DNA from 4 places in the Streptomyces sp. NBC_00057 genome. Region 2 is predicted to be linked to each of the others. Evidence: riboswitches for the same ligand, from Rfam matches in the RefSeq annotation. Region 2 holds a riboswitch; each other region holds the start of a gene.
The links. A riboswitch is a leader RNA that binds a small molecule or an ion and turns the genes downstream of it on or off. The one in region 2 is predicted to bind cobalamin.
Positions count from the first base shown of each region.

Region 1: another riboswitch for cobalamin. It lies ahead of OG953_RS05265 (CbtB domain-containing protein); the one in region 2 lies ahead of OG953_RS39125 (ABC transporter substrate-binding protein).
Region 3: another riboswitch for cobalamin. It lies ahead of OG953_RS32765 (cobalamin biosynthesis protein); the one in region 2 lies ahead of OG953_RS39125 (ABC transporter substrate-binding protein).
Region 4: another riboswitch for cobalamin. It lies ahead of OG953_RS14785 (ribonucleoside-diphosphate reductase subunit alpha); the one in region 2 lies ahead of OG953_RS39125 (ABC transporter substrate-binding protein).

Region 1 is NZ_CP108256.1:1,044,624-1,048,285, reverse strand. Features, by position in the region: gene OG953_RS05280 (dihydrolipoyl dehydrogenase family protein) at 1-179, shown strand, start outside; gene OG953_RS05275 (ATP-binding cassette domain-containing protein) at 133-678, opposite strand; gene OG953_RS05270 (histidine phosphatase family protein) at 744-1,337, opposite strand; adenosylcobalamin (AdoCbl) riboswitch at 1,460-1,552, shown strand; gene OG953_RS05265 (CbtB domain-containing protein) at 1,598-1,813, shown strand; gene OG953_RS05260 (CbtA family protein) at 1,842-2,615, shown strand; partial or broken gene OG953_RS05255 (TetR/AcrR family transcriptional regulator) at 2,803-3,216, shown strand; gene OG953_RS05250 (tetratricopeptide repeat protein) at 3,227-3,586, opposite strand.
Region 2 is NZ_CP108256.1:8,334,738-8,338,399, forward strand. Features, by position in the region: gene OG953_RS39115 (acyl carrier protein) at 1-53, shown strand, start outside; gene OG953_RS39120 (beta-ketoacyl-[acyl-carrier-protein] synthase family protein) at 50-1,273, shown strand; cobalamin riboswitch at 1,352-1,541, shown strand; gene OG953_RS39125 (ABC transporter substrate-binding protein) at 1,576-2,643, shown strand; gene OG953_RS39130 (FecCD family ABC transporter permease) at 2,640-3,662, shown strand, end outside.
Region 3 is NZ_CP108256.1:6,969,919-6,973,580, reverse strand. Features, by position in the region: gene OG953_RS32780 (class II aldolase/adducin family protein) at 1-118, opposite strand, end outside; gene OG953_RS32775 (anion permease) at 381-1,646, shown strand; gene OG953_RS32770 (hypothetical protein) at 1,682-1,912, shown strand; cobalamin riboswitch at 2,084-2,215, shown strand; gene OG953_RS32765 (cobalamin biosynthesis protein) at 2,360-3,388, shown strand; gene OG953_RS32760 (cobyric acid synthase) at 3,385-3,662, shown strand, end outside.
Region 4 is NZ_CP108256.1:3,214,753-3,218,414, reverse strand. Features, by position in the region: gene OG953_RS14785 (ribonucleoside-diphosphate reductase subunit alpha) at 1-1,803, opposite strand, end outside; cobalamin riboswitch at 1,941-2,082, opposite strand; gene mctP (monocarboxylate uptake permease MctP) at 2,235-3,662, opposite strand, start outside.

The DNA of each region.
Region 1 (3,662 bases), 7.3 Mb from region 2:
GCCGGGAGATCCTGCTCGGTGTCACGTTCGTCGGGCCGGGCATCGGCGAACTGCTGCACTCAGCGACGATCGCGGTCGCGGGCGAGGTCCCCATCGACCGGCTGTGGCACGCGGTCCCCGCGTATCCGACGATCAGCGAGGTCTGGCTGCGCCTGCTGGAGGCGTATCGGGACGCGTAGGGCCCGGCCCGCCCGTCTCCAGCAGTTCCCCGGGCGGGGTGGCATCCGTACCGACCGCCACGACGGCCGCGAGCAGCGACTTCGTGTACGGATGCCACGGCGCGTCGAACATCTCCTCGGCCGTTCTCTCCTCCACCACGTCAGCGTCCTTCATCACCAGTACTCGGTCACTGATCCGCCGGATATCCGACAGATCGTGCGAGACGAACAACAGGGCCGCTCCCAGGTGCTGTTGGAGGTCGTCCAGCAGATCCAGGATCTGCGCCTGCACCGATGCGTCGAGCGCCGAGACCGGCTCGTCGCACACCAGGATGCCGGGGGAGGGGGCGAGGGCGCGGGCGATGGCGACCCGCTGGCGCCGGCCGCCGGAGAGCTGGTCGGAGCGGCGGCGGAGGTGCTCGGGACCGAGGCCCACCAGCCAGGAGTTCCAGCGTGCGGGCGGCCCGGTCCTCGTGGCGCGGGCGCCTGTCCGGCGGACAGGGCTAACCAGCTGCACCATCACAGTAGGCGCTGACCAGCGGTTCCGGCACGTCAGTTGTTCATACTGTGGGCCACGGGAGGACGTCAGTCCCCCGGAGCGGGGGACAGCGGCTGCCCACAGCGCAGGCTCCACCGTCCGGACCGACCGCTGAGCCCGGTCAGCGTCAGCGGGGCGACGTCCAGTCGCCAGAACGCCTCCGTCGGGAGAGCGAGCGCCCGTACGATCACCGCCCGCACCACCGCAGGCTCGACGACCCCCAACACACGGCGGCCCTCGTCGCCGTACAGGGGCTGCAGGGAATCCAGCCAGCGGCCGACCCTGGCGCAGAACTCCAGCAACGGTTCGCCGCCGTGCGGAGCCGCCGAAGGATCGGTCAACCAGGCCGACACCGCCTCCGGCTCGCTCCCGCTCACCTCCTCCAGCCGCCGCCCGTTCCACCGGCCCATGTCCCAGCAGCGGAGCGCGAGTTCGTGCTCGGCACGCAACCCCAGCGCGTCGGCGGTCCGGGCGCACCGTTCGGACGGCCCGCAGACATACCGGTCGGCCGCAGGCACCGCTGCCGCAGCGGCCCTGGCCCGCCGGACCCCAACAGCGTCGAGCGGCGCATCGCCGTCGAAGCGGGCCTCGCGCAGCGCGGCGTTGAGCGCCGGTGAGATCAACATCACCCTTACCGTCATGACCGGGTCAACTCCCTGAAGTCTGGCCCCTCAAGTGCGCCCACCATGGCATCCGGGCGTTCCGGCCCCGCCGACGGCACCATGGCCGCGCCTGCTCCCAGGCGGTATCGTCCGATGAGCATGACGAAGTGTGACGGAAGTCCGGTGAGAATCCGGCACGGTCGCGCCACTGTGAACCCGTACCCGTACGGGAAGTCAGACCCAGCACCTTCGTCTCAGGCACCACGAACGGGACGCGTGTTCCCTCAGGAGGTTCTGCCATGGCACAGAATGCTGCCCCCGCCGCCGCCGTACCGGCGATCACCCCCATCTCCCTGAAGGCCATTGCCCCTTGGGCGGTCTTCTTCGGCATCCTCATGCTCGTACTGCTGTACTTCGTCGGCGCCGAGCAGGGCGCCACCGCGGTCATCTCCGGCGAAGGTGTCCACGAGTGGGTCCACGACGGCCGCCACCTCCTCGGCTTCCCCTGTCACTGACGTACCGTCCGATCCAGGGGAAATCCTCATGAACTCCATATCTGTCAGAGCCCTGCTCGTCCGTGGCATGCTGGCCGGCCTCGCCGCGGGCGCGCTCGCTCTGGTCGTCGCCTACTTCCTCGGCGAGTCCCGGGTGGACGCGGCCATCGCTCTCGAAGAGGCGCACAGTCATGACCACGGCGGCGGCGAGGAACTCGTCAGCCGCACCATGCAGTCCACCGCCGGCCTTGCCACCGGTGTGCTCGTCTTCGGTGTGGCGATCGGCGGCATCGCCGCCCTCGTCTTCTGTTACGCCCTCGGCCGGATCGGCAGATTCGGCCCGCGGGCCACGGCCGCCCTGATCGCGGGTGCGGCCCTGCTGGCGGTGTACATCGTGCCGTTCCTGAAGTACCCGGCCAACCCGCCGGCCGTCGGCAACCCCGACACGATCGGCCGACGCACTGCCCTGTTCTTCCTGATGGTCGCCCTCAGCGTGCTGCTGGCCGTCGCTGCCGTCATCTTCGGCAAGCGGCTGGCTCCACGCCTGGGCAACTGGAACGCGACGATCACCGCATCCGCCGCCTACGTCGTCGTGATCGGGTTCGCCTACGCGTTCCTGCCCTCGTTCAACGAGGTCGGAAAGGACTTCCCGGCCGGCCTGCTGTGGGAGTTCCGCCTGGCCACGCTCGCCGTGCAGGCCACTGCCTGGATCACCTTCGGCCTCGTCTTCGGCTGGCTGACGGAACGGCTTCTCGTACCGAGGACCGACTCCGTCAGGACCGGAAACGCCGCGGCGAACCGGGCTGCCACCGCGGTCGGCTGACCGACGCACCACTGTCCAACAGAAGACATCGGAACCCGCCGGGAGCTTCCCGGCGGGTTCCGTCGTCGTGCCCTGCGCAGCCGAGCCGGCGGCTGTACGTACCCGCAAGGGGCCGGGCGACCGGGGACTCACTCCTCGGTCCGTTGCTCCCAGTCGATCCGGTAGTGCTTCAGCAGCGCGTCCTCCTTCACCGGCCGTGCATACGCCACCGGCCGCGGCCCTCGAGTCCCATCAGATCCTCACCCGGGACCTGGAACGGGCCGCGGCTGTGGGCGGGCTGCGCCTGGCCCCCGAACTGGCCGCGCAGATGGTGATGTCGGCCAATGTGGGCGTGGCGCTGACGCTCGTCGCCCGCCCCGCGACCTTCGGCGACGCGAGCGTGTCACGGCGGGTACGCGACGCCGTGCATGCCGCGGTCTTCACCTCGGATGTGTCCGGTGCTTCCGCCGACGCGGACGACACGGGGGCCGCCGTGTCCGAGGCCCACGTGCCGTCCGCCGCGGCCCGGCTGAACGCGCTGCTGCGGCAGTCGCCGGATCCGGCACTCGGTGCGGCCGAGGGCGCCCTCCTGACGGAGTGGCTGAACCGCCTGTCGAACGCCCACGCGAGCGCTAGAGCCCTGCCCGGTCCGCGTCGAACTCCCCGGAGAAGGCCGCCGCCATCCGCAGATGACCGGTCGCCTCCGCGCTTCGCCCCTGGCGCTCAAGCGTGCGGCCGAGCATCAGCCGCGCGTAGTGCTCCACCGGGTCGCGCTCCAGAACCGCCCGCAGCTCCGTCTCTGCCCTGCCGAGCCGTGCCGAGTGGTAGTAGGCCCGGGCCAGCAGCAGACGCGGGGAGACCTGCTCCGGCGCCTCCTCGACCAGGCCTTCCAGAATCCGGGCCGCAGTCATGTACTCCTTCGCTTCGAAGAACATCTGGGCACGGTCCCAGCGATCGGCAGCCGTACCGAACTCGAAATACGTGTCGCTCACTTGATCTCCTCGTTCACGGACCGTCCCGGGATCCCTCCCGGCCCTGTCCAGCCACTGACCCGGCCATGCGCTCAGC
Region 2 (3,662 bases):
CCGGCAGTGGGGTGCTGATGGGCGGCGCGGCACCGACGAGCAACGCCCGATGAACAAGCCCGCGATTGCCGTAACAGGCCTGGGAATGATCACCCCGGTCGGCAACGACACCGAATCCACCTGGAAAGGTGTGTGCGCCGGAGTCTCGCCGGTGCGTACCGTCGCGGCACTCGAAGGGTGCGCGGTCGACTTCGCCTGCACGGTCGACGGTATCGATCTGGACGCCGCGATCGGCGGCCGCACGTCCTTCCGGATGGGGAAGTACGTCAAGTTCGCCGTTCTCGCCGCGCGGGAGGCGGTCGCCGACGCCGGACTCGACCCGGCGCGGTGGGAGGGCAGCAGGGTCGCGGTGGTCGTCGGCACCAGCAGCGGAGGTTCCGCCGCGCTGACCGAGCAGGCCGTCGTACTCGACCGGCGCGGACCGGATGCCACCTCGCCGTCGGGCATCCTGCTCACCATTCCGAACATGCCCGCGGCCGAGATCGCCATCCAGTTGCGGGCCACCGGCCCCAGCCTGGCACCGTGCACCGCCTGCTCGTCCGGCGCCACCGCACTGTCCGTCGCCCGCGATCTGCTGGTCACAGGACAGTGCGACATCGCGATCGCCGGAGCCACCGAGTCGATCGTCCACCCGGTCGCCATGACCGGATTCGCCCGGTCCGGAGCCACGGCCCGGGCGGAGGGCGACCCGGCCAGGCGGTGCCGGCCCTTCGCGGCCGACCGTGCCGGGCTGGTCATGGGTGAGGGCGCCGCCGTCATGGTGCTGGAACGGGCGGACGACGCCGTCGCCCGGGGCGCCGCGCCGCGGGCACTGCTGGCGGGCACCGGCGCCACCACCGACGCCCACCACCCCACAAGCCCGCACCCGTCCGGCGCGGTCGCCCAGGCCGCGGTCGAGGCCGCGCTGCGTGACGCGGGCTGGGTGGCCGAGGACGTCGAGCACGTCAACGCACACGGCACGGCGACACCGATCAACGACGCAACCGAGGCCGCCCTCATCGGCCGGGTCTACCCGCACCGGCCGCCCGTCACCGCCCCGAAGGGTGTACTCGGGCACTGCATGGGGGCGGCCGGAGCGATCGAGGCCGGACTGACCGTCCTGACGCTCCAGCGCGGAGTCGTACCGCCGATCGCCAACCTGGACGCCCCGGCGCCGGAGTTCGACATCAACTGCGTCACCGAGCAACCCCTGCGGCAGCCCATCCGGCGCGCCGTCAGCCACTCCTTCGGCTTCGGCGGGCACAACGCCGTGATCGCTCTTCAGCGTCCATAGGCATCGGGCAGGTGGTGCGACGGGAGCACAGCCCGGCGTACCACCGGCCACACCGCCCATGAGATGCGCGGAGGCTCGTGATAGCTTGCCGAAGCCAGTCAAACTCCACGTAGGGGTCAGGGAATCCGGTGAGAATCCGGAACTGACGCGCAGCGGTGAGGGGGACGGGCGGGGCCACGGCCACTGGGACCACCCGCGGGTGTCCTGGGAAGGCGTCCCGTCCGTAGGAGCCCGAGTCCGAAGACCTGCTGGCATCTGCGACCCGGTACCGGGCGCAGGACTCCGTACAGCGGGCTCCGCGCATGAGCCCCGAGACGCAGAGGGACTCCGTGCCGTCCATAGCCAGCCCTGTCCGCACCATTGCCCTGCTCTCGGCGGGACTCGTCCTGCTGACCGCCTGCGGGGGCGGAACGAGCAGCTCTGCCGCGAAGTCCGGCTCCGCCGACGGATACCCCGTGACGCTGAAGAACTGTGGACGCACCGTCACCGTCGAAGCCGCACCGCACCGGGCCGTCCCGGTCGACCAGGGATCGACGGAGATCCTGCTCTCCCTCGGCCTCGCCGACCGGCTGGCCGCCACCTCGACCTGGACCGACCCGGTGATGAAGGGCCTGGAGAAGGCCAACGCCAAGGTTCCCAGGATCGCGGACAACCGGCCGTCGTCGGAGAAGGTCCTCGACGAGGAACCCGACTTCATCAGCGCGTCGTTCGAGTCGACGCTCGCCAAGGGCGGCGTCGCACCCCGCGAACAGTTCGAGGATCTCGGCGTCCCCACCTATGTCTCGCCCGCCGACTGCACCGGCAAGGACAACAGCGGCGGCGGCGACGGAGCCCGTACCGCGCCGCTGACCATGGACAGCGTGTACGACGAAGTGCGCGACCTGGCCAAGGTGTTCGGCGTGCAGAAACGCGGCGACACGCTCGTGGCGCAGCTGCGGGCCCGGGTGAAGAAGGCGACCGAGGGCGTCGACGCCTCCGACGCCACCCTCCTCTACTGGTTCTCCGACTCCAAGGCCCCGTACCTGGCCGGCTGCTGCGGAGCGCCCGGCATCATCACCAGGGAACTCGGCGCGAAGAACGTCTTCGACGACACCCATGAGGAATGGCCCCAGATCAGCTGGGAGACCGTCGCCGACCGCAACCCCGACGTCCTGGTCATCGGAGACCTGACCCGCAAGGCACAGACCGCCGAGAGCGCCGCGAAGAAGATCGAATTCCTGGAGTCCAACCCCGTCACGAAGAACATGGACGCCGTCAGGCACAAGCGGTACGTCCTGCTGAGCGGCCAGGCCATGAACCCGTCCATCCGGACGGTCGAGGGTGTGGAACGCGTCGCCGCCGGGCTGCGCACATTCGGATTCACGGGGTGACGGACACCGAACGGGCCACGGCGGTGGACGCGCCATGGGCCTTTGAAGCAGCCGTGCGCAGTGGCACGGGGATGCGGAAGCTGCGCGGCGGAGCCCTGTGGGCCTGTGGCATCGCACTGCTCGTGCTGTCCGTCGCGGTCGCCGTCACCATCGGCCCGGCCCGTATCTCCGTCGCCGACGTCTGGTCCACGGTCGCCTCCCACCTGGGCTGGGGCCGGTCAAGGCTCACCCCGATCCGGGACGGCATCATCTGGAACCTGCGCATGCCGCGCACCCTGCTCGCCGCGGTGTGCGGCGCCGGGCTCGCGGTGTGCGGAACCGTCATGCAGTCCCTGCTCCGCAACCCGCTCGCCGACCCGTTCGTCCTCGGCGTCTCCTCCGGTGCGTCGACCGGCGCGGTCGTGGTCGTCGTCCTCGGCGTCGGCGGGGGAGCGGTGTCGATCTCGACCGGCGCGTTCATCGGCGCACTGTGCTCGTTCGCCCTGGTTCTGCTGCTGAGCCACACCCTGGGCGGCACGACCGACCGGGTCGTCCTCTCCGGTGTGGCGGCCATGCAGCTGTTCTCCGCGCTCACCTCCTTCGTCGTGATGACCGCCGCCGACGCCGAGCAGACCCGCGGGGTGCTGTTCTGGCTGCTCGGCTCGCTCAGCGGGGTCGGCTGGACCGATGTGTGGCTCTGCTCCGCCGTTCTCGTCGTGACGCTGCTGATCTGCCTCGGCCACGCCCGTACGCTCGACGCCTTCGCGTTCGGCCAGGACGCCGCCGCCACACTCGGCGTCCATGTCGCGCGCACCCGGATCGTGCTGCTCTGCACGACCGCGCTGCTGACCGCCGCACTCGTCAGCTCGGTCGGCGCCATCGGCTTCGTCGGTCTGGTCCTGCCGCACGCTGCCCGTGCGCTCGCCGGCTCCGGGCACCGGCGGCTGCTGCCGGTCACCGCCCTGGCAGGGGCGGTCTTCCTGGTCTGGGTCGACACCCTGGCCAGGACGGTCCTCGACCCGCAGGAAGTGCCCGTGGGA
Region 3 (3,662 bases), 1.4 Mb from region 2:
CCCGCGCCGACACATTTCCCGAGGTCCCGACGACGAGGCCGTCCGCCGCCGTCCTGCGGGCGGTGGCGACGACACCGTCCCAGGCACGTTCGATCGCGTCCCGTTGCTGATCGCTCATGCGGAGATCCTGTCAGCCCTGGAGGCGAACGGGTAAGCGATCGGCGGGATAAGTCACAAACCGGAGAAGTTCACAAAAGGGGTTACGGGGGGCGAATCAGGCCCGAATCGGCCCTGCGCCCGGCCCGCACCGCCCCGCGAAGGACAAACGGAACGACCCGACCCCAGTTGGAGTCACCACAGCGCCCCGCCCAGTTCACCTTCCGTTCATCCAGGTTGCCTACGGTCCACATGCCAATGACGTCGAACGATTGCCTGGGTAGATGGAACACATCACGCTGCTACTCGCGATTGTGATCGTGACAGCTCTAGTGTTCGATTTCACGAACGGTTTCCACGACACCGCCAACGCGATGGCGACCACCATCTCGACCGGTGCACTCAGACCGAAGACAGCGGTGGCCATGTCCGCCGTTCTCAACCTCGTCGGCGCGTTCCTGTCGGTCGAGGTCGCCAAGACGATCTCCGGCGGGATCATCAACGAGGACGGGCTGCGGACAGAAGTCATCTTCGCGGCACTCGTCGGCGCCATCCTGTGGAATCTGCTGACCTGGCTGGTCGGACTGCCGTCCAGTTCCTCGCACGCCCTGTTCGGCGGTCTGATCGGCGCAGCCGTGATGTCGGCGGGCTGGTCGTCGGTCAACGGCGACACCGTCGTCACCAAGGTGCTGCTCCCCGCGGTCGCCGCCCCGATCGTCGCCGGTCTGGCCGCACTGCTGGCCACCAGGCTGACGTACCGGATCGGCGGGAAGATCCGCAACGACGCCCAGGAGAAGGCCACTGCCAAGGGCTACCGTGCCGGCCAGATCGCCTCGGCCGGACTGGTCTCCCTCGCCCACGGCACCAACGACGCGCAGAAGACCATGGGCATCATCACCCTGGCCCTGGTCACCGGTGGCGTCCTGCAGCCCGGCTCCAACCCGCCGGTCTGGGTCATCGTCTGTGCCGGTACGGCCATCGCACTCGGCACCTACCTGGGCGGCTGGCGCATCATCCGCACCATGGGCAGCGGCCTCACCGACCTCAAGCCGCCGCAGGGCTTCGCCGCGCAGACCAGCGCGGCCACGGTCATCCTGGCCTCCTCGCACCTCGGCTTCTCCCTCTCCACCACCCAGTCCTGCTCCGGCGCCGTGATGGGCGCGGGCCTCGGCCGCCAGGGCGGCGTGGTCCGCTGGTCCACCGCCACCCGGATGTTCGTCGCCTGGGGTCTGACACTGCCGGCCGCGGGCCTGGTCGGCGCGGGCGCGGAACTCCTCACCAAGCAGGGCACCTGGGGTGTCGTGGTCGTCGCGGCGCTGCTCGTCGTGGGCTCCGGGGCGATCTGGCTGGTATCGCGCCGCAAGCCGGTCGGCCACGGCGATGTCGCGCCGACGGGCGGCGACGCCGAGCCCGCGGGGGTCGTCACCACGGCCATCGCCGCCGTCAGCCCGCCGCTCACCGCGGCCCAGGCAGCGGCCCAGGACCTCAAGACCACCATTCCGGCTCCGGCCGGAACCACCCAGGACCCGGCGCGACCCGCCACCGTCTAGGCCAGCCGCCTAGGCAGGCCGTCTAAGGATTCAGCATGAACATCGACTGGGCAGCCCTCGGCTCCGTCTTCGGCGTCTCCCTCGTCGTCACCGTCGCGCTGGTGGGTTTCTTCACCCTGGGCATCGTCGGTCTCTCCAAGCAGCCCGAACCGGCGGCGCAGGGCGGCTCCGGCGGCTCGCTGCTGCTGGCCCGCGTCGGCGCGTACGCCTGCTTCGCGCTGTGCGCTGCGGCGGTCGCGTACGGCATCTATCTGATCGTCGCCTGAGCCCTCCTCCGCGTACTCCCCCGTCGGGCCGGACACACCTCGTGTGTCCGGCCCGTTGTGGTGTGCCCGGCCCGATGTGGGGCTCAGCACACTGCACCGTCGCAGGTCAACGGCAAGTTGACGGGCGTTCGCGGAGCGTGGTGGACTGCCGGAGCCAATTACGGCGACAGCAGAGGAAGCCGGTGCGAATCCGGCGCGGTCCCGCCACTGTCACCGGGGAGCAGTCCCCCACACCGGAAGTCACGGCACGCGCGAGCGGGTTGGAAGGCCGGGGGAACTGCGGATCCGGGAGCCAGGAGACTCTCGTCGCCGGTCACGTCGAACCAGGGCGCGGACCCTGAGTGAGGACATATCGCCATGCCTGGCTGCCGTGCGTCCGTTGCTGTGGCGCTCTCGACGAGAGCCGCCTGTACGAAGGTCCTTCGAGGCGTAACGGCCGGTTGAGCCGTGCGTGCCGACCGCATTTTCGCGTACGGCGCCACGGCCGGTCTGATCGGCGATCTGCTGCTCGGTGACCCCCGCAGGGGACATCCGGTCGCCGCCTTCGGGCGGGCCGCAGCAAGCGTCGAGCGCTGTCTGTGGCGCGACCACCGCGGGTGGGGCGCGCTGCACATGCTCGTCTGCGCCGGAGGCGCCGCGGGTGGTGCCGCGCTGATCACCCGTGCCGTACGCAGCCACCCCGCCGCCTCCGTCGCACTGACCGCGGCCGCCACCTGGTCCGTCGTCGGCGGTACGTCCCTGGGGCGTGAGGCCCGGGCGATCGGCGGCGCCCTGGCCGCCGGTGACATCGAGTCGGCCCGTGAGCGTCTGCCGCATCTGTGCGGGCGCGACCCGTACTCCCTCGACGGACCGCAGATCGCCCGTGCCGTGGTGGAGTCCGTGGCCGAGAACACCTCGGACGCCGTGGTCGGCGCCCTGGTGTGGGGTGCGCTGGCCGGTGTGCCCGGCCTCGTCGGCTTCCGGGCCGCCAACACCCTCGATGCCATGGTCGGCCACAAGTCGCCCCGCCACCGACGCTACGGCTGGGCCTCGGCCCGCCTCGACGACCTCGCGGGCTGGCCCGGTGCCCGGCTCACAGCCCTGCTCGCCGTGGCCGCCGGGGGGCGGCCACGTGGAGCGGTACGGGCGTGGCGGGCCGACGCGGCGAAGCACCCGAGCCCCAACGCGGGCCCGGTGGAGGCCTCGTTCGCGGGTGCGCTCGGCGTACGGCTCGGCGGGACCCTCGCGTACGGCGGCCGGGTCGAACACCGCCCCGTCCTCAACGAGGCGACGGGCCGGGCGGTGGAGACCGAGGACATCGAACGCGCGGTACGGCTGTCGCGCCGGGTGAGTGCGCTGGCCCTCGGCGTGTGTGTGGCAGGACGACTGGGTGCGGGCCTCGCCGCACGACGGATCGCAGGACTTCGGTCCGCAGGACTTCAGGTCACGGGGCTTCAGATCACAGAACGTCGGATCGCAGGACGGAGACGGACATGAGCGGCGGGCTGCTGGTCGCCGGAACCACCTCGGACGCGGGCAAGAGCGTCGTCACGGCAGGCATCTGCCGCTGGCTCGTGCGCCGGGGCGTCAAGGTGGCGCCCTTCAAGGCGCAGAACATGTCGCTGAACTCGTTCGTCACCCGCGAGGGCGCCGAGATCGGGCGCGCCCAGGCCATGCAGGCCCAGGCCGCCCGGGTGGAGCCGACCGCGCTGATGAACCCGGTCCTGCTCAAACCCGGCAGCGACCGCTCCAGCCAGGTCGTCCTGATGGG
Region 4 (3,662 bases), 5.1 Mb from region 2:
GCGCAGCGCGTCCCAGCGCTCCGGCCAGTTCAGCTCGGTGTCGTAGTGGTCGGGGTGCAGCACACCGCGCGCGGCACGCGTCTCGGACCAGGCGGGCAGCGGGCCGGAGCGCTCGGCGAGCGCGCAGGACGCCTCGTACGCCGCGAGCATGATCCGCTCGGAGATCTTCGTGGAGAGCGCGCGGGCCTCGGGGGAGTCGAACGGCAGCCGCAGCTGGAAGAAGACGTCCTGCAGACCCATCGCGCCCAGGCCGACGGGGCGCCACTTCGCATTGGACCGGCCGGCCTGCTCGGTCGGGTAGAAGTTGATGTCGACGACCCGGTCGAGGAAGGTCACGGCGGTGCGGACGGTCGCGTCCAGCCGCTCCCAGTCGATGCCACCGTCGGCGACGAACGCACCGAGGTTCACCGAACCCAGGTTGCAGACGGCCGTCTCGCCGTCATCGGTGACTTCGAGGATCTCGGTGCACAGATTCGACGAGTGGACGACGCGGCCCGGCTCGGCGGTCTGGTTCGCGGTCCGGTTGGAGGCGTCCTTGAACGTCATCCAGCCCTGGCCGGTCTGCGCGAGGGTGCGCATCATCCGGCCGTACAACTCACGGGCCGGCATCGACTTGCGGGCCAGCCCCTTGGCCTCGGCTGCGCGGTACGCGGCGTCGAACTCCTCGCCCCACAGGTCGACCAGCTCGGGCACGTCCGCCGGGGAGAACAGCGACCAGTCGCCGTCCGCGTCGACCCGGCGCATGAACTCGTCCGGGATCCAGTGCGCCAGGTTGAGGTTGTGCGTACGCCGCTGGTCCTCACCCGTGTTGTCGCGCAGCTCCAGGAACTCCTCGATGTCCGCGTGCCAGGTCTCCAGGTAGACGGCGGCGGCGCCCTTGCGGCGGCCACCCTGGTTGACCGCGGCGACGGAGGCGTCGAGCGTCTTCAGGAACGGCACGATGCCGTTGGAGTGCCCGTTGGTGCCGCGGATCAGTGAACCGCGGGCGCGGATGCGGGAGTACGAGAGACCGATGCCGCCCGCGTGCTTGGAGAGCCGCGCCACCTGGTGGTAGCGGTCGTAGATCGAGTCGAGCTCGTCGAGCGGGGAGTCCAGCAGATAGCAGGAGGACATCTGCGGATGCCGCGTGCCGGAGTTGAACAGGGTCGGCGAGGACGGCAGGTAGTCGAGCCGGCTCATCAGCCCGTACAGTGCCGCGACTTCGTCCAGGGCGCGCTTCGAGTCGTCCTCGGCGAGCCCGGCCGCGACGCGCAGCATGAAGTGCTGCGGCGTCTCGATGACCTGGCGGGTGTGCGGGTGACGCAGCAGATAGCGGCTGTGCAGGGTCCGCAGCCCGAAGTAACCGAAGCGGTCGTCGGCGCCGTCGGTCAGTGAACGCTCCACCAGCGCGTCGAGCGCGGCCGCGTGCAGCGCGACGAACTCGGCGGTACGGTCCGCGATCAGGCCCTCTCGGTGCCCGACGGCCACCGAGGCGGAGAAGGAGACCACGCCCTGACCCGCCGCCTCGTCCGCGATGGTGCGGGTCAGCAGCCTGGCCGCGAGCCGGGAGTAGGCAGGGTCCTCGGAGATCAGCCCCGCGGCGGCCTCCGTGGCCAGCGAGCGCAACTCTGCCTCGTCCGACCGGGCGTTACGGCCGCGCAGCGCGGCGGCGGCGACGCGACCGGGGTCGGTGTCGGGCAGATCGACGGTGAGGTCGGTCAGGGTCCGCAGCAGTGCGGTCCCCGGTCCGTCGTGTGCGGTTCCCTCGGACTCGGCCGCTTCGGACACGGCGACTGAAGCCGGATCGGCTGGCGCGATGGTCACGTGGTGCTCTCCCTCGCTCGGCTCGGGGCCGGCGGGGAGCGGGGCAGCCGGGCAGAGGCGGGCCCGCGTCGGGCAGCACTCATTGCGGCGTCCACCGGCCCATCCGCGAGGCCCGGACGTCTGGCATCCGGTTCGGTCGAGCCGGATGCGCTGTCGGCAGGTCCTCGGACTTACTTGCGGGTGCACAAAAGTGCACCGAATACACCGTTGCGGGACAGTTCCGGATTCGCACCGGATTTCCCTGCGGCGACAGCGAGCACGAGCATACATGTGGGGGCCGCTGGATGGGACGGCCCCCACATGTTGTGTCGCGCAGTAGAAGTCGAGCCCACAGGACTAGCCGTGAGATCCCCTGTCGGAGCAGGCGGACGGCCCGCCACGCCCCGCTGAAGGGGGCGCGACGGGCCGTCATCCGGCCGTGGGAGCGGTCGTCAGTGGCCGCCGCCCGGGGCCCCCGCCGTGGCCGGCGGGAGCTCCGCCCGGACGCCCGGGTCGCCCGCGTCGGCCGTGTAGTCGGCCGGGGAGGTCTCGTCGGTCCCGGCGGGTGCCTTCACGGCGTTCAGGACGAGGGTGAGCACCACCGTCACCACCACGTTCAGCGCGAACGCGGTCAGACCGATGTAGCCGATCTCGCCGATGCCCGGGATCTCCTTGGACGACCCGCCGAAGTGCGCCTGGGTCGGGCTGGCGACCCCGTACGCGGCCACCGTCCCGTACACCATGCCGACCGCCCAGCCCGCGAGCAGTGCCCAGCGGTGGAACCAGCGGGTGAACAGGCCGCCGACCAGGGCCGGCATCGTCTGGAGGATCCAGATCCCGCCGAGCAGCTGGAAGTTGATCGCGACCGTCTTGTCCATGGTGAGGACAAAGGCGAGCGCGCCGACCTTCACCAGCAGCGACACCAGCTTGGAGACCTTGGTCTCCTGTTCCGGGGTCGCGTCCGGCTTCAGGAAGTCCTTGTAGATGTTGCGGGTGAAGAGGTTCGCCGCGGCGATCGACATGATCGCGGCGGGCACCAGAGCGCCGATGCCGATGGCGGCGAACGCGACCCCCGCGAACCAGTCGGGGAACATGTTCTCGAACAGTTGGGGGATGGCCAACTGCCCGTTGTCCACCTTGATCCCGGCGGCGATCGCCATGAAGCCGAGCAGCGCCAGCAGGCCCAGCATCAGCGAGTACAGCGGCAGGATCGTGGTGTTGCGCCGGATCACATTGCGGCTGCGGCTGGAGAGCGTCGCCGTGATCGAGTGCGGATACATGAAGAGCGCCAGCGCCGAGCCCAGGGCCAGTGTGGCGTAACCCCATTGGCCCGCTTCACCCGGCGCGAGCGCGCCGCGCGGCTTGCCGGTTGCCGGGTTGGTCTGGGAGAACGCATCGCCCGCCTTGGCGAAGATGTCGTCGAAGCCGCCGAGCTTGATCGGGATGTAGATGATCGCCACTACGATGACCAGGTAGATCAGTCCGTCCTTGACGAACGCGATCAGCGCCGGCGCCCGCAGACCGGACGAGTAGGTGTACGCGGCGAGCACCGCGAACGCGATCAGCAGCGGCAGGTCCTTGACGAACCAGTGGGTGTTCTCTCCACCGCCCACGCCCATCACGTCCAGCACGGCCTGGATGCCGACGAGTTGGAGTGCGATGTACGGCATCGTGGCCAGGATGCCCGTGACGGCGACCGCCAGCGAGAGCCCCTTCGAGCCGAAGCGCCCGCGGACGAAGTCCGAGGTGGTCACGTACCCGTGCTTGTGCGAGACCGACCACAGGCGCGGCAGGAAGGTGAAGATCAGCGGGTACACGAGGATCGTGTACGGCACGGCGAAGAAGCCTGCCGCGCCCGCCGCGTAGATCGCCGCGGGAAC